Regions from separate parts of the Vibrio sp. THAF64 genome, predicted to be linked through region 1. Evidence: riboswitches for the same ligand, from Rfam matches in the RefSeq annotation. Region 1 holds a riboswitch; the other holds the start of a gene.

Region 1 (3,203 bases):
CCTGAGCGTGAAGATAGTTTGGAAGAAGCATACTGGGAACGCTAATCAGCAACATATAATTACAAAAAAGCCTCGCATTGCGAGGCTTTTCTTTTGTTTTATAAAAGTGTTGAGTTACAACACTTCTATAAATTCAATTAGATAAGGAAATCGTCTAGTGATTTACCTGCGTCTAGTTGCTCTTGGATTGCTGAAGGCGTGCGGCCTTGACCTGTCCACGTCTTTTCTTCACCAGTGTTATCTAGGTATTTGTATTTTGCTGGGCGAGGAGCACGTTTAGATTTTGGCTTACCTGCTGCTTCACCTGCAAGTGCAGAAATAACCATGTCTTTATCTAGACCTAGTTGCTTAATTTGTTCTGCGATATCGGCTAATTTAGCTTCTTGTGCCGCTTGAGCTTCACGTTCAGCTTCTTCAGCTTCTTTACGTTCAGCTACAACAGTTGATAATTTGTCTAGAGCTTCTTCAAGTTGTTCCAGAGTTAGCTCACGCGCAAATGCGCGTAGACTGCGAATGTTTAATAGAGTTTTTGTTAGTTCCGACATGTAAATTCCCACTTATTTAAGGAGCCGATAAAATAAATATTAAACCCGTATTATTAGCAATACAATATTTTCTGGTTAAATTGTTATAAAAATTTATTAATTAATCGCTAGTTCATTTGAATAATGAGACCTTTCAATTTAATCAACAAGTTTTTGTTGCATAAAATATCGGTGGTTTTGTGATTTTGACAATACTTATAGCGGATAAGTTTCATACATTGAACGATATTTATTTTATAACGTCAAAATAATTTGGATTATCCTTTTGTCAGCTATTTATCAAGGTAGTAACAAATCTTCATCAATTCACGAATTTTTCACTCTAATTTTCGTTGTTAGGGCTTAATACCTAGTTTCAGACGTATAATTCCACATTGGCGACTCAAATTCTGAATAATTAGATTCATATTGAGTAGTCTGAATATGATATTGGTTGATGGCTATGCAATTGTTGAGAAACCTTACGCACTGTTGCGCAGACAATTAGGGTGAGTAAATTTGGCATGATGTATTGAAATGGTGCTTTAGATGAGTACAATGGGCGCCACCTAATGCGATGTGTTGGTTAAATTGTTGTTAAAATCTATTTTTGACAGTTTAAAATATCAACATTCGCGGTAGAGGCGCGAAATAAATCAGTAGTGTTTGTTGGGGTGATGCCAATGAACAAATACGAAAGGTTGTTTCGCCGAAGTGAGTATTCAAATCAAAGATGCTTGCTGGGGTTACACTCGAAAGGGGTAACACTGCCATAGTCTATAATTTTGTAAAACTATGGAGCGCTACTGTAGGGCAGGGTGAAGTTTTCGCTTCCCTTTCGCTTAGTTCAACTTAATTGCTTGGAAATTTTTCCTTCAATTTGTCTGCAGTAGATCTCTAACCATTTATTACTGGTTTTTGAAGATCATGAATTTAATTGATTTTGCATCATCCCCTATTTCTTTGTTACCTCCTTTGGTAGCTCTGAGTTTGGCAATTATTACTCGTCGTGTATTGGTGTCTTTAGGTGTTGGTATTGCTCTTGGAGCCATACTTCTTAATGACTATTCGGTGGGTGATACTATAAGCTACGTTGGTTCTACAGTATCAAGCGTCTTCATCGAAGATGGCGGTATTAATACTTGGAACATGAGTATTGTCGGCTTTTTGCTATTGCTAGGCATGATGACAGCGTTGTTGACGTTATCAGGTGGTACTCGCGCTTTTGCTGAATGGGCACAATCACGTGTTAAAAGTAAGCGCGGTTCTAAGTTACTGGCGGCTTTTCTAGGCGTATTTATTTTTGTTGATGACTATTTTAATAGCCTAGCCGTTGGCGCGATTTCCCGACCTGTCACGGACCGTTTTTATGTATCCCGCGCTAAGCTGGCCTACATCTTAGACTCAACCGCAGCACCTATGTGTGTGATCATGCCTGCGTCTAGCTGGGGTGCTTACATCATGACGATCATTGGTGGCATTCTCGTCTCTCATGGCATCACTGAGTATTCTGCTCTTGGTGCTTATGTACGCCTTATTCCAATGAACTTTTACGCTGTTTTCGCTTTGCTAATGGTATTTGCAGTGGCTTGGTTTGGTCTTGATATTGGCAAGATGCGTAACCATGAAATCGCAGCATCTCAGGGGCATGGCTTTGAAAAAGAACAAGCTGATGACTCTCAAGAAGCTCATGATATTAATGAAGAATTGGATATCCAGGAAAGTGAAGGTGGTAAAGTTTCCGACTTAGTTCTACCGATTGTATTCCTGATTGTCGCAACGATTGCCTCAATGCTATATACGGGCGGACAGGCATTAACCGCAGATGACAAAGCCTTTAATGTACTAGGCGCTTTTGAGAACACAGATGTAGGCACTTCGTTGATCTATGGTGGTCTTGTCGGGTTGGCTGTAGCTCTGTTTACGGTGCTTAAGCAAGGTATCGCATTTAGCGAAATATCGCGTACGCTCTGGATCGGTGCGAAATCCATGTTTGGTGCAATTCTGATCCTAATATTCGCTTGGACTATTGGTTCTGTGATCGGTGATATGAACACGGGTAAATACCTGTCGACGCTAGCACAAGGTAATATCAACCCTCATTGGTTGCCAGTTATCCTTTTCTTGCTATCTGGTCTGATGGCGTTCTCTACCGGCACATCATGGGGTACGTTTGGTATCATGCTACCAATTGCTGGCGATATGGCAGGTGCAACGGATCTTGCTCTGATGCTGCCTATGCTAAGTGCTGTATTGGCAGGCTCGGTATTTGGAGACCATTGTTCACCAATTTCAGATACGACGATTCTCTCTTCAACGGGCGCACGTTGTAACCATATTGATCACGTAGCCACTCAGCTGCCGTATGCACTATCTGTCGCTGCTGTCTCTTGTATTGGTTTCATCACGTTGGGTATGACTGCATCTGTAGGCATCTCATTCGCTGTATCCGCAGTTGCTTTTGTTGGCGTCTGTGTCTTGCTATCGATTCTTTCAAAAGCGAAGATGGCAAGCTGTCAAAACGTTTAATGATTTGAACGATAAAAGAATTTTAAAGGGAGCTTTCGCTCCCTTTTTATTTGTCTTATACAAATTGAAAAAATCTTTAATTTTTAGTTGAAAAATGGTTTTGCCTTGGTTAGTGTGGTTACCAAGCAAGCGAACTGAAGAGCTTATAAG
Region 2 (3,203 bases), 850 kb from region 1:
CTGACTCATCAACTAAGAAACACAGGTTGTGAGGGCTTGCGCCGTAGCAGATCATTCTCAAGTTAAACTCTTCTAGTGTGCCAAATACTTGCTTTGCATAACCTTTGCTCTCACTCATATTGTTGCCGATCAGCGCGACCAGACACAGGTTATGTTCTACTTCCACTGTACATAGTTCTTCCAGTTCAAGACGTGCGGCTTCAGGTAACTGAGGTGCACCACCAGATGTGTCGGTTTGGTCAAGCGTTAGACTGACACTGATCTCTGACGTGGTGATCAAATCTACAGAGATCTTGTGCTTCGCCAGAATTTCAAACACCTTGGCCAGAAAGCCGTAAGCGTGGAACATCTGCGCGCTGCGCAACGTCACCATGGTCTGGTTACATCGTAAAGCCAGAGCACGAAAGAGAGGCGAGCTCTCGACTTGATGGCGAATCCAAGTTCCGCCTTTTTCAGGTTGTTTTGAGGAGCCGACAAACACAGGAATATCATGGCGAAGAGCAGGGATTAGCGTCGAAGGGTGAAGGATCTTGGCGCCAAAATTGGCCATTTCAGAGGCTTCACTGAAGCTGATCTCTGAGATGGGAGAGGCTTTTGGGGCAATACGTGGGTCAGTGGTATAAATGCCCGGTACATCGGTCCAAATCTCGAGTCCCTGAGCTTCAACCGCTTCTGCAATAAGTGCGGCACTGTAATCGCTGCCGCCTCGACCGAGTGTCGTGGTATTGCCATCTGCATCGGCACCGATAAAGCCTTGAGTTACCACAACCTGTTGTTGGCATAACGGGATAAGTGAAGCTTGCGCTTGTTGACGAATAGTGGTCAGTTCAGGTTCTGCTTTACCAAAATTATCATCTGTGCGTAGTACGTCACGAATATCAAAGCGTACCGCATTGATACCACGTTCCCTCATTAACTGGGCCAACAGATGTGTAGACATCAGTTCACCACAGGCGACAAGGTGATCGGTCAGTTTGGTACTTGACTGAATCGAGGCGGCTTCTGCCAAACTTGTGACGGTATCTAGAATGGAATAGACCTCGCTGGCCGCTTGAGTTGCATCTTCTAGTTGATTAAGTACCGCATCATGAATACTGGCGAGTTTGGTTAGAATCGCACTGCGCTCTGTGTGATCTTGAACTCCATTCGCGAGTTCGACTAATAAGTTTGTCACGCCTGAACAGGCACTACTGACGACCAACTTTGTGTTTGGGTTTTGCTCAATGATCGCAGCACAGCGACTCATGGCTTCAAAGTTAGCGACACTGGTTCCACCAAATTTAGCAACGTTAAAATTGCCCACGGCATTTCTCCCACAACTTCCTGAAAGTAAATAAGTAATCCTTGCTTGAAGAGAGAGTGAGCGTATAGAGAGGTTTTATTGTGTAAGGTTTACCTCAGAAGCTCTTCACCAGACTGAGCTGATGACAGTTGATGGGAGTCAACCCAAGTCAACCGACAGATCAAAACCACAACGTTGATCTACCTCGGCACTACTCCCCCTCAGTGATTTGTATCGGAGTTGTGGCTCCACAAAACACCTACCTGGGTAGTGCTCCTCTTCTGCAAAATGCATTCATATGGCGGCATAAAAATTCACCATACAGTCTGCATTGAACGTTTTTATGTGACCTTTGTCAACGGGAAAGTGTCACTTTAATCGGTTTACTAATTAACAAACTTGTGACAGTGGTTTGACCTGAGAACTTTCGGCCAATTGCTGCCTGTGTCGATTTGTTTTAATGTAAAGACAAATAAGTAGAAAGTAGACCCGTTTCAAGGAGCGAACAATGACGATTCAAAGCTTTATCCCCCCTCACCGTATTCTCATGGGCCCTGGTCCTTCGGATATTTCTCCTCAAGTTTTGCAGGCTTTGAGTCGCCCTACTGTAGGCCATCTTGATCCCTTGTTCATCAAAATGATGGATGAACTAAAACAGCTACTCAAATACGCTTTTCAAACCAAAAATGAATTCACTATTGCCGTTTCAGCGCCGGGCAGTGCAGGTATGGAAACCTGTTTTGTTAACCTGATTGAACCGGGTGAGAAGGTGATCGTCTGTCGCAATGGCGTGTTTGGCGAGCGCATGCGCGAAAATGTGGTTCGAGCGGGCGGTGTAGCGGTCGTTGTTGATGATGAATGGGGGACTCCTGTTTCGGTCGATAAAGTTGATCAAGCGCTGAAAGACCATCCTGATGCTAAAATCTTGTCATTCGTTCACGCAGAAACATCGACAGGCGCATGTAGTGATGCAGAAGCATTAGGTAAGCTTGCAAAAGCTCACGGTGTGCTAACGATTGTTGATGCAGTAACCTCTTTAGGTGGTGTACCGCTTAAAGTCGATGAATGGCAGCTGGATGCGGTGTATTCAGGCAGTCAGAAATGTTTATCTTGTGTTCCGGGTTTATCACCAGTGACGTTTTCACCTCTGGCCATTGAGAAGATTCAGGCTCGACAAACACCTGTTCAGAGCTGGTTTTTAGATCAAAGCCTAGTATTAGGCTATTGGAGCGGAGAAGGAAAACGTAGCTACCATCATACTGCGCCTGTAAACAGCCTTTATGCACTGCATGAGTCTCTATTAATCCTTAAAAATGAAGGGCTAGAGAATGCTTGGCAGCGTCATAGTGATATGCATGAAAAGCTGAAGTTGGGGCTCGAAAAGTTGGGTTTTGAATTTGTTGTTGCTGCAGAGTCACGTTTGCCTCAGCTTAATGCGGTCTACATTCCTCAAGGTGTTGATGACGCAGGGGTTCGTAACCATTTATTGGAAAACTACAATCTCGAAATTGGTGCAGGTTTGGGGGCGTTAGCGGGTAAGGCATGGCGTATCGGCATTATGGGTTATGGCGCTCGTGCAGAAAATGTTGCGCTTTGTTTGAGAGCACTAGAAGAGTCACTGAGGCAGTAACTTCCATAAAAAATGAGTTGAAAGGCGACGCATAAAGCGTCGCCTTTTTTACTTGGCTACTTTTTCATTATCTGCTTTTAGCGCATCGATATCTGGAGCTATGTATTGCACCTGTGAGAAATCTCGCTCAGGGAACAAGTATTGCGCTTCACTGCGAATTTGCTCGGCACGCTCACTATCTCCAAGGCCTTGGTAAGCCAGGATCAGGTTGTTGTAAAACGCGGGTCTTGGCTTCTCTTTAATAATTTTCAGTGACCAGTCAATGTATGGCTGGATGAATTTCGCCTCCTG

Evidence for each region. A riboswitch is a leader RNA that binds a small molecule or an ion and turns the genes downstream of it on or off. The one in region 1 is predicted to bind lysine.
Region 2: another riboswitch for lysine. It lies ahead of lysC (lysine-sensitive aspartokinase 3); the one in region 1 lies ahead of FIU99_RS10560 (Na+/H+ antiporter NhaC family protein).

What each region holds. Positions count from the first base shown of each region.
Region 1 covers NZ_CP045355.1:2,308,854-2,312,056, reverse strand. The annotation lists gene FIU99_RS10570 (inosine/guanosine kinase) at 1-45, shown strand, start outside; gene FIU99_RS10565 (H-NS family nucleoid-associated regulatory protein) at 138-545, opposite strand; lysine riboswitch at 1,156-1,338, shown strand; gene FIU99_RS10560 (Na+/H+ antiporter NhaC family protein) at 1,452-3,053, shown strand.
Region 2 covers NZ_CP045355.1:3,162,545-3,165,747, reverse strand. The annotation lists gene lysC (lysine-sensitive aspartokinase 3) at 1-1,303, opposite strand, end outside; lysine riboswitch at 1,394-1,571, opposite strand; gene FIU99_RS14705 (alanine--glyoxylate aminotransferase family protein) at 1,791-2,912, shown strand; gene FIU99_RS14700 (PglL family O-oligosaccharyltransferase) at 2,961-3,203, opposite strand, start outside.